One region of the Abyssisolibacter sp. ZYX002 genome, then DNA from elsewhere that is predicted to be linked to it. Evidence: riboswitches for the same ligand, from Rfam matches in the RefSeq annotation. Region 1 holds a riboswitch; the other holds the start of a gene.

Region 1 (8,469 bases):
AATGAGAAAATTTATAATTCATGGTCAAATGTAAATACCAAATCAATAATATCATTTATGGTATTTGCTGGTGTGATAATAGCACTTAATTTTGTTGTAAAAGACCAAAAACTACCTGACATAGTGCAAGAGTTATCTAATTTAAAAGAAAGGTACAAGGAGTTTGGTACTGCTATATAATAAGAAATATCTATTCTATACTAGAAGCTATGTTAATGACTTTAATAGTAGTGCTTAGTCAAATATGGGGAGACAAAAAATTCGCAAAAAATTTGATACCTTATGGTGGATTTGTATTAGCATTAACATGGGGATTGGTTCATATATTGACAAAGGACTTTACTACAGGGATTTATGTAGCTGTAGTTGCATTTATAGTGTGGGTAGGATTTAAGCTATGTAATAAGAACTTATTACTTACGTATTTATTAGCTCTATTCATATTTATTTTTTAAAATAAGGCTATTTTATAAGGGGGAGTAACCATGAAAGCTATAGAGATAAACAATCTTGAAAAGAGATATGGTGAAGTTGTAGCCGTAAATGATGTATCGTTTTCTGTTAAAGAAGGAAGCATATGTGCAATATTAGGACCAAATGGTTCAGGTAAGACTACTATTATCAAAAGCATTTGTAATCTTATAATACCTGATAATGGTCAAATTATGCTATATGGCAAAGAAAATAAAAGAAGTATAGACAAGATAGCAGCACTATTTGAAGGTACAAGGAATTTATATTGGAGACTTACTCCTAGGGAAAATCTAAGGTATTTTGCAGGGCTTAGAGGCATAGGAGGAAAGAAAATTGAGAAAGAAATAGATAGGCTTTTAGATATGTTTAATTTGGGAGACAAAAAAGATATTGTAGTTAATAAACTTTCAAGAGGAATGAGGCAAAAAACAGCCATAGCAATGACATTAATATGTGATACAGATATCATATTGTTAGATGAACCGACTTTAGGTTTAGACATTAGTAGTTTTATAGACATAAAAGATATACTTAGAGATATCGCATCAGGCATGAATAAGACTATACTTCTAAGTACTCATAATATGGATTTAGTAGAAGAAGTTTGTGACGATGTTGTGATCTTGAATAAAGGTAAGCTTGTCACTGTAGATTCAGTAAGTAGTCTGAAAGACATGTTTAAAAGTAAAACTTATGAGATAGTTTTATCTAATGCTATTAGCGATGATGAGAAGCAAGCGTTGTTAGAAGAAAGTAAGAAATTTTATTTTACAGATGACTTAACTGTAGAAGTAGATATAATGAGTACGGAAGAACTGTATAGTATTATAGATACATTTAAAGAGAAGGGTATCTATGTTAAAGAGATTAAGCAAAATAATATTAATTTCGGTAGAATATATTTGAGCCTTACAAATGGAGGTGTAAAATAATGAAGAACGTATATTATTTGTTTAAGGTATCAATACAAAAATCCTTCATACAGACTATTAGATATAGATTTAACACACTTTCAGAAATTTTGAGTTTTTATTTTTTATTCCTTGGTATGTTTTATGGTATAAAAATGTTTGGAGTAGGGATGAATGTCAGCAAGGTCAATTTAGGAAACACACTAGAAGGGTTTGTAGTAGGCTATTTCTTGTGGACTATTATGATTATGGTTTATTCGGATACAGCACATGGTATAATTTCGGATGCTAATAGAGGTACACTAGAGCAAATTAGTATGTCAAATGCTAGACTTCAAAATGTACTAGTAATACGAAGCCTTAGTAATCTTATAGTTAATTTAATAATTTGTTTTATCGTTTTAATATGTGTAATGGAAACAACAGGATACTGGTTAGATATAAATATATTATTATTATTACCAATTATTATAATAGGTATATTTAGTATGTTAGGGATAGGGCTGATATTTGGAGGACTAGCACTTATATTTAAAAAAATACAGTCATTACTGAATGTTATACAATATTTTTTGATTGCACTAGTTTTACCAAGTAAAGGAAGTATACTAGACTCTATATTGCCGTTTAGACCTACAACAATATGTGCATTTAAAATTATTATGGGCAAACAATCGTTATTATCATTTTCTGCAATAGATTATGTATTATTGATAACCAATTCAGCAGTTTATTTTGTTATTGGTATAATAGTATTTAAGAAGTGTAGTGAAATAGCTAGAAAAAGAGGACTGCTCGGTCAGTACTAATAGAAGATAGGTATATATAGGGGGATACTCATAAAAATTGAGTATCCTCAGACTGTAGACAAAAGCCCAATTTCTGCGTTGTTGTTAAAATTACCGTTGCTCACTTACCTCTAATTAAGCTCTGCTACTCAATTTTAACACGCCTTGAACTTTTCTACAGTTTGCTATCTTGATTACTAATATATCCAATACTCTACTAAATGCAATGTTTTACCGGAGTCAGTAGTTACATCATATTTTTTTACTAATTTACCATTATTAAGTTCAGGTATTCGTTTACTTGCAATGTTTCTTTTATCAACTGGATACTTAATGTATTCAAAAGATATATTCTCTCGTGCCCACTGAATTATTGCATTTACAGCTTCCAGTCCATAACCATTTCCATGAGCAGATTTTTTTAGCCATATACCAATTTCAGGATCTTTATCGCCTATATGGTGAAGACCAGAGCCTCCAATATGCTCGTTTGTTTCATTATCGAGGATAGCTAAATAAAGGTCGGTGTTATTATTTATTTTAGTAGTTGCATTAGAAATAAAAGCATGAACGCCTTCTATGTTCTCAGAAGGTGTTGGATACATATACTTAGTTACTTCATCAGTGAAGTTTTTATATAGAGATTCAGCATAGCTTTTATTGATAGGAACTTGTATTAATCTTTTAGATACTATTTTAACATCTTTTAGATTCATATAATCACCCCTTATTAAATTAAATACGTATTTAACTAAACATAATATCATATATTATCCAATTTGCAAATGACATATTAAACAAATTTTGTCGTAAGTAGGACTAACGAACTAATCATATGTATATTATGTATAATATTGCCTAAATTCCACCAAAAAGTTGTATAATAAAAATATCATGTGCTTGTTTATATAACTTTTGACAGTTTCGTCAGTAACGCACAATATAATGTAAAGTTAACGAAGCTAGTACTATTACATAAAATAATTGACATTACATATTACATAATAATAGCAAGATTAAGATGTGAGCATATGGTATAGATAGCATAATAAAGGGAGGAGTAACTATGAAAATCAAAGGACGTTTGATATATCTTAATTTAGCAATAATAGTAATTATATCAGGGGCAATTATGGGATACTTAACATTTAGTTCGTATACAAACATTAGAGAAAGCACTATAAAGTCTATATCACAACAAACGGATTATGTGGCTGCAGAAATGGAATCAGTACTAGATGATGCAGTGCATGATGCAAAGGCATTAGCTGATATCTTAAAAAACTTGAAAAAAAGTGGAAGTACAGATCGAAGCTTAGTTAAACAGCTACTTAAAGAGAAACTAGAGAGTAACGAAAACTATTTGTATGCATGGGCAGCTTTTGAACCTAATGCATTTGATGGTCAAGATTCATTACATATCAATGGTGAAGGCTGTGATTCACAAGGAAGATTTATTCCGTCATGGGCAAAAATTGGAGGCAAACTTACATTTAAAAAGACCAGTAAAGTAGATGAGAATGATTATTATCTAGTTCCTAAAAAAACAAAAAGAAGCTTTATAGCCAAGCCAGAGCAATATGAGTTAGGTGGAGAAGAGGTTACTGTGGTAACATTTTCAGAGCCCATTGTAATAAACGGTAGATTTGTAGGAGTAGCTGGAGTTGATATATCTTTAAAGAAATTGACAGAGATAAACTCAGAAGTTAAGTTATATGAAAACGGATTTGGAAGATTAGTAAATAACGAAGGTACTGTATTAGCACATAGAGATGAAGGAAAGGTTAACCAAATAGGCAAAGAGTTTGGATTAGAAGCGGGAAATAGTTATTTAGCTAAGATAAACAATGGAGAGAAATTCTCAAACAATGATTTATCTGATAGTATTGGACAAGATGTAAAATGTTTTTATTCACCAATTAATTTTGAAGGTAGTGACCTAAAATGGTCATACAATATAATAGTGCCTACAGACGAGATGATGGCATCAACAAGAAAGAGCATACTAATAACAACTATACTTGCAGTAGTAGCTACATTGATTATGGCAGGAGTCATGTACTACAACAGCCAATACATAGTGAAATCAATAGATGTAATGTCCGATGTTGTAAATAAACTTGCAGGATATGATTTAAGCTATGACGAAAAGCATAAAGCAAATATACTCGTAAAAAGGAAAGATGAAACAGGAGATATGACACGTGCTTTAGGAAAGATGTGTATGAATTTTACCGAATTGATAAAAAAGGTACAGGAAGTTACATCTCACTTATCAGCATCTAGTGAAGAGCTAACAGCTACTTCAGAGGAAACTTCAACTAGTTCTCAAGAGGTAGCAAGGACTATAGAAGAATTATCTAGAGGAGCTATGTCTCAAGCACAAGATACTGAGATAGGAGCAAGTAAGATAAATGAATTAGGAGATTTGATCAAACAAAATCAAGAGCTTATGGAGGAAGTAAATAAATCCTCTGAAAATGTATCAAGCTTAATAAGTGAAGGATTAGAAGTAGTAGAAGAATTGACAGAAAAGACCCACCAAAGTGGTATTGCAGCTAATGAGATTTTTGATGTTATAGAGCAGACAAATGCTAGCTCTGAAAAAATAGGAAACGCAAGTCAATTGATAGCTTCAATAGCAGAACAAACTAATTTACTTGCACTAAATGCGGCCATTGAAGCAGCAAGAGCAGGAGAAGCAGGTAAAGGATTTGCTGTTGTGGCAGAGGAAATAAGGCATCTTGCAGAACAATCAACCAATTCAACAGTTGAGATAGACACGATAGTTAATGAACTAATAGACAACTCAGCAAAAGCGGTACAAAAGATTAAGGAAGTTGGGGAGATTGTAGATAAGCAAGCTGAATGTGTTGGAAAGACAGAAAGTAAGTATAAAGATATAACTGGTGCTATAATAAAAACAGAGGAAGCTATAGGTAAAATCAATACATCAGTGGAAGAAATGAATACTAAAAAAGCAGATATACTAGAAATAGTTCAATCACTATCAGCAATAGCCGAGGAAAATGCAGCAGGAACAGAGGAAGCGTCAGCATCAACAGAAGAACAATTGGCATCTATACAACAAGTTGCTAGCTCAAGTGAAAGCTTATCGGAATTAGCACAAGGTTTACAGGAGACGATTTCTCAATTTAAATTATAAATTTTATTAGCTGGTTGACAGTAATTAATATATATGATATCTTATAGTCAACCTGAATAAGGGGAGCTTGTTTAGCAGGCTGAGAGGAAGTAATCTAACTTCGACCCATAACCTGATTTGGATAATGCCAACGTAGGGAACATTAGAGAAAAATAATGGGAGATACTAATACATTGGTATAAAGTATCTCTCATTTTTTATTGTAGTCGCAAAATAAAAGATTAGGAGGATAAATATGTACAAAGATATATTTATGAATGTAAGAGTTAAGTCACCGTTAGTTCATTGTATTACAAACTATGTTACAGTAAATGATTGTGCAAATGTTATACTAGGATGTGGAGGATCACCAATTATGGCAGATGACATATCAGAAGTAGAAGAGATTACTTCTATATGTAATTCGCTTGATATAAATATTGGTACATTAAACGTTAGAACGATTAAATCAATGATTGCAGCTGGAAAAAGATCTAATCAATTATCTCATCCTGTAGTTTTAGATCCAGTAGGAACAGGAGCATCAATTCTTAGAACTTCTACTACATTTAAATTGTTAGAAGAGATAAAATTTGATGTCATAAGGGGTAACATATCAGAGATTAAAACCATATCACAGGGCAGTGGAAATACAAAAGGCGTTGATGCTGATGTATCAGATATAGTAACAGAAGATAATATAGATGAGGTAATATCATTTAGCAAAGAACTTAGCAAAAAAACAGGAGCAATAATAGTTATAACGGGTGCGATAGATATTGTCTCTGATAGTAAAGAATCGTATATAGTCAGAAATGGACACCCAATGATGTCAAAAATAACAGGAACAGGATGTATGTTAACAGCATTGATAGCTACATATTGTGGAGCTAACAAAGATAATATTTTAAAAGCTACTGCTTTAGCAGTGGGTGTGATGGGTCTGAGCGGAGAACTTGCTCATAAAAAAGTTATAGATAATAATGGAGGAACATCCTCCTATAGAATGTTTTTAATAGATGAAATAAGCAAGATGGAATTTAAAAGTCTTGAAGGAGGACTAAAAATTGAAAGTAGATAAAAAAGCCATGAGGCTCTATGCCGTAACAGATAGAACATGGCTAAACGAGAACACACTACAAAGCCAAGTAGAACAATCGATAGTAGGAGGAGCAACTTTTATACAGCTTAGAGAAAAGAACTTAGAGTATGAGTCATTTTTAAAGCTTGCTAAAGAGGTGAAGCAGGTGACAGATAAGCATAAGATACCATTTGTAATAAATGATAATATAGAGATAGCAATAGCTTGTAAAGCTGATGGTGCACATATAGGTCAAAGTGATACATCAGTTAAAGAATCTCGTATTAAAATAGGTAAAGATAAAATACTAGGCGTGTCAGTGCAGACAGTGAAGCAAGCGTTGATAGCTCAGGAAAATGGAGCAGACTATCTTGGAGTAGGTGCTGTATTTAAGACAAATACAAAATCGGATGTAAATGATGTTGATATAGAAACATTAAGAAAAATTTGTGAAGCAGTAAATATACCAGTTGTAGCAATTGGAGGTATAAACAAAGATAATGTTTTAAAATTGAGAGAAAGTAAGGTAGATGGTATTGCTGTGATATCAGCGATATTCTCAAAGGAAAATATAGAATTAGCATCAAAAGAATTGAGGGTTTTGTCAGATGAAATGGTGAATAACTATGTTATGGAGGATGAATATGTACAAAGTGTTAACTATTGCAGGCTCAGATTGTAGTGGGGGCGCTGGAATACAGGCAGACATAAAAACAATTACAGCACACAAGATGTATGGCATGAGTGTCATAACAGCTTTAACAGCACAAAATACTACTGGAGTATATGATGTAATGGATGTAACTAGCAAGCTAGTCTCAAAGCAGCTTGATTGTATATTTACAGATATACGTCCAGATTCAGTAAAAATTGGGATGGTATCTAGTATAGATATAATCAATGCTATAGTAAAAAAAATAAGTGAATACAATGCTAAAAATATAGTAGTAGACCCGGTAATGATTTCAACAAGTGGAAGCAAGCTTTTAAGTGATGGTGCTATAAAATCATTAACTAACTCCTTACTCCCAATAGCAGATGTTATTACACCAAATATACCAGAAGCTGAATGTTTATGTGGTTTTGAAATAAAATCAAAAGAAGATATGATTAACTCGGCAGTCAAAATATCAGAAAAGGGAATAAAAAATATACTCATAAAAGGTGGGCATTCAAAAGATTCTGCAGATGATTTGTTTTATAGTGACGGTGATATAAACTGGTTTAAAGCACGAAGAATAAACAATACTAATACACATGGAACAGGATGTACGCTTTCATCAGCTATAGCTTGTAATCTTGCAAAAGGTATGTCAATATATGATAGCATAAGTAAAGCCAAAGAATATATTACAGGAGCATTAGAAGATGGGTTAGATTTAGGAAATGGCAATGGTCCGTTAAATCACTGTTTTGCACTATAAATAGTTAAATAATATTATAATATAAGGGGCTATTTCCTAATAATAGCCTCTTATACATATGCATTTTACATAGAACAAGTAGCTTATATAGTCAATAATTTAGTATAATGTAAAATAAGAAATAAAATCTTTTAGGGAGGCACATATGAATATAATAACAACAGATAGATTGATAGTGAGAGAATTTAGTCTAGAAGATACAGAAGAGGTTTATAAATTTAGTCAAGAGGAATCATTGAAAAAATGGATGCCAGATCAAGTGTATGAAGATATACAAGTAGCTAAAAAAGTATTAGAGTTTCTAATATCTAAATATACATCTAATCTTGAGAATATTGATTACCCTTATGTAATGGGAGTAGAACTAAAAGATACAAAACTCATTGGGCATGTAGGCTTGAGCAAAATTAAAGAAGGTATAGAGATAGGATATGCAATAGGTGAAGATTATCAAAGAAAAGGTTATGCAAGTGAGGTAGTAAAGGCATTTGCCAATTGGTCAAAGGAAAATCTAAACTTACCTGTACTATATGGAGTAGTAAAATCAGATAATATTGCTTCTTGTAAAACATTAGAGAAGGCAGGATTTACATACCAAAATGAGGAAGAGGTATATAACCGAAAGATATATACAATATAATCATTT
Region 2 (8,469 bases), on a different contig from region 1:
CACACTCCAATTTAACGAACCATATCCAGCTAACTACAAAATATTCGTTGATTTAACGTGTGGTAGCATCGTTGATTCATATAACGCTGTTGCAAATGGTAGTGTAACTTGTAGCGGAACAAATAGCTTTGGTGATACAGTATCTCTTAATGGGTATGAACAAAATAGTTACTACTACTTATACGATACTACTCATGGTGCTGTTATTGAAACTTATACTCTTAATAATATTTTAAATGCTACTCAACCAGGAGCAAGAGTAAAAAATACAACTGGTAATTTCAATGCCATGAATGAAAGAGTTGCAGTTGATGCTCATTCAAATCTTGCAAAAGTATATGATTTCTATTACAATACTTTCGGTAGAAAAGGGTTTGATAATAGAAACAGTAATATAAAAAGTTCTGTTCATTACTATGACAATAAAAGTGGTAAAAACAATGCATTCTGGAATGGTCGTCAAATGCTATTTGGTGATGGCGACGGTGAGAGTTTTGGTTCTTTTGGATCCGCTCTAGATGTTGTTGCTCACGAATTTACTCATGCTGTTACACAATATACAGCTAACCTTGAATACAGAAATCAGTCAGGTGCTATAAATGAATCTATATCAGATGTTTTCGGTGTTCTTTGTCAAGGTCCTGTAGATAAATGGTGGCTTGTAGGAGAAGATTGTTATACTCCTGGTAAATATGGTGATGCACTACGTGATATGAAAAATCCAGAAAATGTTGACCAACCTCAACCTGGTCATATGAACAGCTACAAAAATGTTAGCTACGATAATGGTGGTGTACACATAAACAGCGGTATCCCTAATAGGGCATTTTATCTTATAGCTAATTCTTTAGGATTTAATAAAACAGGTAAGATATACTATCGTGCATTAACATCTTACTTGACTTCTACTTCTGATTTTATGGATCTTAGAAATTCTATATTACAATCAGCTTCCGATATTTATGGAGCTACAAGTACAGAATATAATACAGCTAAAGATGCATTTAGTAAAGTAGGACTTGGCTCTTCTAGCAGTTCAGATACTTATGAACCAAATGATACAGCTTCAGATGCTTATGGTCCATTAGTTAGCGGTAAAACATATGAATCTTATATAAGCTCTGAATCAGATAATGACGTTTATAAGTTTAAAACAACAGATTACTCTACTATTAGAATATCACTTACTAATTTAGCTGGTGACTATGATTTGTATTTGTTCAATGGGAATGGAACTCTTGTTGCAAAATCTGAAAACAACAATACTACCAGTGAGTCTATTACTTATAATGGGTCTAGTGATACTTATTATATAAAAATAGTTGGCTACAATGGTGCGTATAGTACAACTAAACCTTATCGTTTAACTGTCACCTATTAAAATTCATCAAATAAACAGCAATAGGAGGTGTCTCACTCGAGGCACCCCCTATTTTTTATGAAATTTTACTTGTGGTAGTAATTTTTCCATTTACTTTACTTAAATTTTTAATTTTCATTGTAGGGTTATTGATACCATATGAATCCATTATGTTCTCTAGTATCTTTATTTCGTTCCTTTTAATAACTACTTCAATTTTATATCTTCTACCTCCATTTAAACCTCTAGCAACAAAGTTATTAACTGTATAACCTTCTTCTCTAAGTTTTTCAGCTATTACAATCATTTTATTTTTATTCTTTAAAAATATATCTACTTCTGCAATTCCCAGTGCTAAACGTTCTTCTATTTTGTTACCAATATATACTCCTACCGTTCTACCAAAAGCATATGCTAGCGTAAAATGAATACCTTCAGAACTAGTTACTTTTGTTACAACTGTCGCAAAAATCATGGCATCTACAAATACAACAATATAAACCGGATTCATGATTTTTTTTGAAATAAGTATAGTTTTTAATGTAGCTAAAATATTAGTAAAAGTCGTTATTATAAATAAACCTATTAACCCTAATATAATATTTTGAGTAATAGTCTCACTTCCTTTCTTTATCTTTAGTTGAAATCATTATTTATGGCATCTTAAATAAATATATTACTGTAATATACTAAAAAATATTTATACATAATACGTTTTGGGATAATAAACAAGAAATGTCGTGTTGTCTCTTGTATTTCTGATAAGTACTTAATAATTTTCGATTTAACGATGAGAAAAATATAAAAAATATAATACTTCTATCCAATTTTATTCAACTATCAATATAGTATATAATAAAATGAATTTTTTTGCAAGATTTTTTTATATTTTTTATCTAGTAAAAATTATTATAGTAAATGCCATTGATAAATGTTACTTACAAATTTATAAAACATCAATTGAGTAAAACCAAGCTATTATGATATAATCTTGTATGTAATTCTTAACAATTAAAATATAAGACAGGTAGGTTAAATATATGAATATACTATCAGCTGAAAATCTGAGCAAAAGCTACTCTGAAAAACAATTATATAATGATATTTCATTTGGTATAGATAGTAAAGATAAAATAGGCCTTATTGGCGTAAATGGTACTGGAAAATCAACTCTTCTAAAAACCCTAGTAGGATTAGAGAGTCTTGATAGCGGTGTGATAACTATGAACAAGGATATTACTATTGGTTATTTGCCACAAAATCCTCATTTCACTGAAAATACTAGAGTATTAGATCAAATATTTAAATGGGATACTCCTATAATGAATGTGATAAGAGAATATGAGGACATTGTGCATAAGCTTGAAAAAAGCAATAACGATACTAATCTTCAAAAAAAATTGATTGAATTAAGCAATAAAATGGATGCACTAGATGCTTGGAAAATGGAAAGCGATGCAAAAAGCATTTTAAATAAGCTAGGAATACTTGATTATAATATGAAAGTTGATAAATTATCTGGTGGCCAGCGCAAGAGAGTAGCTTTAGCTGGGGCATTAATACAGCCTTGTGATTTGCTTATACTTGACGAGCCTACCAATCACATAGATGATATATTAATTAAATGGCTTGAAGAATATTTGCAAAACAAACAAAGTGCTTTATTGATGATTACTCATGATAGGTATTTCCTCGATAGAGTTACAAACCGTATATTGGAACTTGATAAAGGCAAACTGTATAGCTATAAAGGTAACTATAGTGTATATCTTGAAAAAAAGTCTATAAGAGAACAGGAAGCCATAACTAAAGAGCTAAAAAGACGTAATCTATTTAAAAATGAACTAGCATGGATTAAAGCCGGAGCAAAGGCAAGAACAACAAAGCAAAAAGCTAGAATTGACAGATTTGAAAAACTAAAAGAAGCAGAAATTGATATTAAAGAAGAAAATTTTGAAATTAGTGTGGGTTCTAGAAGACTTGGTAAAAAAATAATTAACCTCAATAATATCACTAAAAAATTTGGTGATAACCTAATAATAAATAATTTTGATTACACTATTTTAAGAAATGATAGAATAGGCATAATAGGAGCAAATGGTCAAGGTAAATCTACGTTGTTGAACCTAATTTCAGGCAAACTAAAACCTGATAGTGGTAATATTGAAATAGGCGATACTGTAGTAATCGGCTACTACTCTCAAGAAAACCAAGAGCTTGACGAAAGTTTAAAAGTTATCGAATATATTAAAGAATTAGCAGAGTATATAACTACAAAAGATGGTACTAAGATTACTGCTAGTCAAATGTTAGAGAGATTTTTATTTTCTAAAGAAATGCAATATACTCGTATTGATAGATTATCAGGCGGAGAAAAAAGAAGGTTGTATCTTTTAAGAGTTTTAATGAGTAATCCTAATGTTCTACTCTTAGATGAGCCTACAAACGATTTAGATATACAAACTCTATCTATATTAGAAGAATATATCAAGTATTTTGAAGGTGCAGTAATAACAGTTTCGCACGATAGATATTTCTTGGATAAATCATTTGAAAAAATCTTTGTATTTACTGAGAAAGGTAACATAAAGCAATATACGGGTAATTACACTAAAATTATAGAGCTAAACTCTAATACAGTTGGCAATAAAACCATGAAGGTCAAAGCTGAAAGACCAGAGAAAGAAAAAGCACCCCGATTTTCTTATAAAGAAAAAATCGAATATGAAGAAATAGATCAAAAAATAGAAACTGTAGAAAAATGCATACAAGATATTGATAACAAAATGAACAACTCTGCCAGCGATTTTATTAAATTGCAAGAGCTTTCTGAGAAAAAGGAAGAGCACGAAAATCAACTTGAAGTTTTAATGGACAGATGGGAATACCTTAACGAATTAGCCGAAAAAATTGAAGAGTATAAAAACAAACAATAAATATACAATTAAAAGGGAGCAAAGCTCCCTTTTAATATCTGTTAAAAAATCTTGTAAAATGACTATGGTTATTATATTTATCATCAGGTGGTGCTCTATTACCTACAAATTCATCTTGTACATGCAAATTTCTCAAGAGACTTTTTCACTTTTTTAATTAATCTCTTTATACACCTTTCCAACATTATTTTAGCGGTCTAATTAAATAGATATTAATACTAAGAAATTGATTTATTCAGGAACGTATACAAATTTTAGATTGTTACTATCATCTATCACTTCAGGATCATCTAACACCTTATGACAACCACAGCAGCACATAAAATCAACATATACTTCTAGTCCTAAATCAAATTTCTTTTGTAATTTTTTCATATAACCAACTCCTTTTATTTTTTTACTTTAATATTATGATGGTTTTAAAAGGAATTTTGTTCCAAATAAAAAACTGTCAAAATCTTTGACAGCTTTAGCCTATATAACTTGTATTCTTTTTATAATATTATTTAAATATTCCAAATGGTTTCCCAACTGGTAAAAATTCTTTTCCAAAGTGCCCATTTAGTACTGCTGCAGCAAATCCATAGAACGCTGTTATAGATATCGCAAGCTCTGAGTAAGCTGCTAATTTGTGCATAGCATGTTCAGCTATACCTAGTGTTGAAAAAGATAACCCTATAAACAGTAGGTCTATTAAAACGAATATAGTGAATAATACCTTGTGTGTCTCCATAGCTCCTATAGTCAATACTAAAGTAAGAATCAAATATCCTATAAAAGCAAATCCTAGCTGTTTACCATCTATTCCATCCATTAGCGTTTCTCCAAATACTCCAGCTTTTATCATCCAAGATGATGCAACTGCTAACCAGAATAAACCATATGCTCCAAATGCAGTAGCTCCAAATACATTGTTCTTTTTTGCATCATTTACACATGCATATAACTGTGCAAAACCTCCTAAAAATATAGCCCAAGGAATTATGAAAGCGGTTCCACTTGTCCAGCCTAGTTTTTGGCTTGATGCTACCAAGGTAACAATAGCTAGTCCAAATAATCCTAAAGCAGAAGGATCAGCAGTTATAATCTTAATTTCATTAGTTTGTTTATTGTTCACATTAAACCTCCTTAAAATAGTATACTGCGACATATTATCATATTTTTATACATATTTAAAGGTCTTTTTAGTATTTTATCAAATTTTTTTAGTCTTTATAAATACTCCTCTCGTAATATACGTTTAAATAAAAATAAATAATCAATTACAACTTTTTGGGACATATCCTTATTCATTTTATAAGTGAACAACAAAAATTATAGTAGCTCTCAATAATGTATTCTTGTCTAAATAATAGGCTATCAATAAATATGATAGCCTTAGATTCAATATACTAGTCTCTTAATATGTTAATATCTTCTCCATTTAAAACTTTATTTAAATTACGAACAGCACACATCTTACCACACATTGAACATGACTTTTCGTCTTCTGGTTTTGAACTTTCTCTGTAAGCCTTTGCTTTTACTGGATCTATAGCAAGCTCAAACATTTTACTCCAATCAAGTTGTTGCCTTGCAAGACTCATCTGGTTATCCCATTTTCTAGCACCTGGTAGCTTCTTTCCTATATCACCAGCATGTGCAGCAATTTTACTAGCTATGATTCCTTCCTTCATATCCTCCACAGTTGGCAAACGAAGATGCTCTGCTGGTGTAACATAGCATAAGAAGTCTGCTCCACTTGCTGCTGCAATTGCGCCTCCTATAGCCCCTGTTATATGATCATAGCCTGGTGCAATATCTGTTACCAAAGGTCCTAGTACATAAAATGGCGCTCCATGGCAAAGCCTTTTTTCTAATAACATATTTGCTTTTATTTCATCTATTGCCATGTGTCCTGGCCCTTCTATCATAACTTGAACATTTTTAGCCCATGCTCTTTTAGTCAATTCTCCTAATACAATAAGCTCTTTAACCTGACTTGCATCTGTTGAATCTGCTATTGCTCCTGGTCTACAAGCATCTCCTAAACTTATCGTTATATCATATCTAGCACATATTTCTAATAATTCATCGTAGTACTCATAGAATGGATTTTCTTTGTTATTAAGTCTCATCCATGCAAACATCAACGAGCCACCTCTTGAAACTAAATTCATAAGTCTCGGATTTCTTCTAAACGTATCCGCCGTTTCTTTGTTTATACCTGCATGTATAGTTACAAAATCTACTCCATCTTTTCCATGCTTTTCAACTACATCTAAAAATTCTTTTGCAGTTATATCCTTTAACTCTTTTTCGTAAAAACCTAAAGCATCATATACTGGTACTGTACCTATCATCGCTGGTGATATATCTACTAACTTTCTTCTGAATTCAGCAGTTTTTCCATAATTACTTAAATCCATTATTGATTCTACATTCATGTCAATTGCTACTTTTACTTTCTCTATTTCTCTCTCTATATCATAACTGTCCTTTGATATCCCTAGATTCACGTTTATTTTGGTTCTTAAACCCTCTCCCACTCCTTCCGGATTTATATTTACATGATTCTTATTTGCTGGTATTACTACGGTACCTTTAGCTATTTTATCTATCAGTACCTGCTCACTTATATTTTCTTTTTGTGCTACTATTTTCATCTCTTTTGTTACTATACCTTTTTTAGCTGCATCCATTTGTGTTGTATAATTCATATACTACTTCCTTTCTTTCTTTAGATTTGATTATAATGACTAATTAACATTGTTATTACTCTCCTTACTGTATAAATTAAAACTGCTATTAATAATTCTCTTTAATCCAAACATCTCTAAAACTATAAACGCTATTACTGTCCCACCAAAGGAACTTACCATGAATGGTATAACTAATCCATACACAGCTATTTCTTTACCCATAAGCAACTTTGCTATTGGATATGAAGCTATAGCACCTATGATACCTGTTCCTATTAATTCTCCTATAATAGCTATGTATATTTTCGGGAATCTTTTATATAGTAAGCTAGCCAATAACGCTCCAAACAAGCTACCACTAAATGCAAGCAAAGTCCCTAATCCTAAAATATTACGTAAAACTGATATTACAAACGCTTGTCCTATAGCATAATAAGGTCCTAATAAAACTGCTGATAACACGTTTATTAGATGTTGCCAAGGAAAACATTTAGCTATCCCAATAGGTATAGAATATGGACTTAAAATAACACCTATCGTGGCTAATAATCCGCTTAACATAAGTTTTTTATTTTTCATCTATGTCTCTCCTTCTTATGAAATAAATTTAGGCTTATACATGAAGTATTAGATATAGAAGTAAAGTGATATTATCTTTTATTTCTAAGCATTGTTTTTAGTATAACTTCAAAATAAAAAGCAATCCAAAAGGATTGCCTTAATTTTAATACATCATAAATAAGCTTTCCTCCGCTGGTACTAACCAGATCAGGTTAACAGGGTCAAAGAATACAGTTCTTTATCTCAGCTGACAAACATCAGCCCCCCTAGCCAAAAATTTAAATTAAATTTTAATCAGATATATCGTAACATAAATATAGCACTTAATCAATAGCTTTATTGTATGTTATTTTTTTACTACTATAGGAGATATCCTTACGCTTATTTCATTATATAACTTAAACAGTAGAGCAACTAGAATAATCCTAAGTATAATATGTATAAACGAAAGCATTAAAATAAAATACGCTATTGCCCCGCATAGCCCACATGCAACCATAACTATATTTGATTCCGTCAATTCGCTCCTACAATTACTACATTTTATAGACCACCTATATCTGTAATACATTTTTCTTTTTTGCGTAAAATCGATTGTCCGTTCTTTACATACAGGGCATTTATATTTTTTCATAACTCACCTTCCTAATTTTATAATGTATTATAAACTTTTTTTGTAATTATTTAGGACTTATTTATAGTAAAATTACTCATATCTAAATAGGAAAAGAATAAGTGGCGATATTTCATGAACAGGATAATGGTTATTACTGGTGCAAATAAAGGCATTGTCTATTACATGGTTATAAAATGGTTACAACAAGACAACAATGTTTCTTGATTCTTGAAACTCCTTTATACATACGAATATACACAATAATTACAAGATATTAAACAACAGCTAAGTAAAAAAAATTGCAACATAAATATA

The links. A riboswitch is a leader RNA that binds a small molecule or an ion and turns the genes downstream of it on or off. The one in region 1 is predicted to bind thiamine pyrophosphate.
Region 2: it holds a riboswitch for thiamine pyrophosphate, as region 1 does, so the genes downstream of both, thiW (energy coupling factor transporter S component ThiW) here and thiM (hydroxyethylthiazole kinase) in region 1, are expected to answer to the same signal.

Annotation. Positions count from the first base shown of each region.
Region 1 is NZ_JARMXH010000005.1:244,041-252,509, reverse strand. It holds gene P3X86_RS15630 (hypothetical protein) at 1-34, shown strand, start outside; gene P3X86_RS15625 (hypothetical protein) at 216-455, shown strand; gene P3X86_RS15620 (ABC transporter ATP-binding protein) at 486-1,406, shown strand; gene P3X86_RS15615 (hypothetical protein) at 1,406-2,194, shown strand; gene P3X86_RS15610 (GNAT family N-acetyltransferase) at 2,371-2,889, opposite strand; gene P3X86_RS15605 (methyl-accepting chemotaxis protein) at 3,240-5,339, shown strand; TPP riboswitch at 5,389-5,496, shown strand; gene thiM (hydroxyethylthiazole kinase) at 5,575-6,399, shown strand; gene thiE (thiamine phosphate synthase) at 6,386-7,081, shown strand; gene thiD (bifunctional hydroxymethylpyrimidine kinase/phosphomethylpyrimidine kinase) at 7,044-7,823, shown strand; gene P3X86_RS15585 (GNAT family N-acetyltransferase) at 7,969-8,463, shown strand.
Region 2 is NZ_JARMXH010000001.1:143,176-151,644, reverse strand. It holds gene P3X86_RS00640 (M4 family metallopeptidase) at 1-1,381, shown strand, start outside; gene P3X86_RS00635 (DUF5698 domain-containing protein) at 1,437-1,892, opposite strand; gene P3X86_RS00630 (ABC-F family ATP-binding cassette domain-containing protein) at 2,401-4,296, shown strand; gene P3X86_RS00625 (hypothetical protein) at 4,528-4,671, opposite strand; gene P3X86_RS00620 (acetate uptake transporter) at 4,799-5,413, opposite strand; gene thiC (phosphomethylpyrimidine synthase ThiC) at 5,688-6,995, opposite strand; gene thiW (energy coupling factor transporter S component ThiW) at 7,035-7,556, opposite strand; TPP riboswitch at 7,706-7,816, opposite strand; gene P3X86_RS00605 (hypothetical protein) at 7,885-8,172, opposite strand.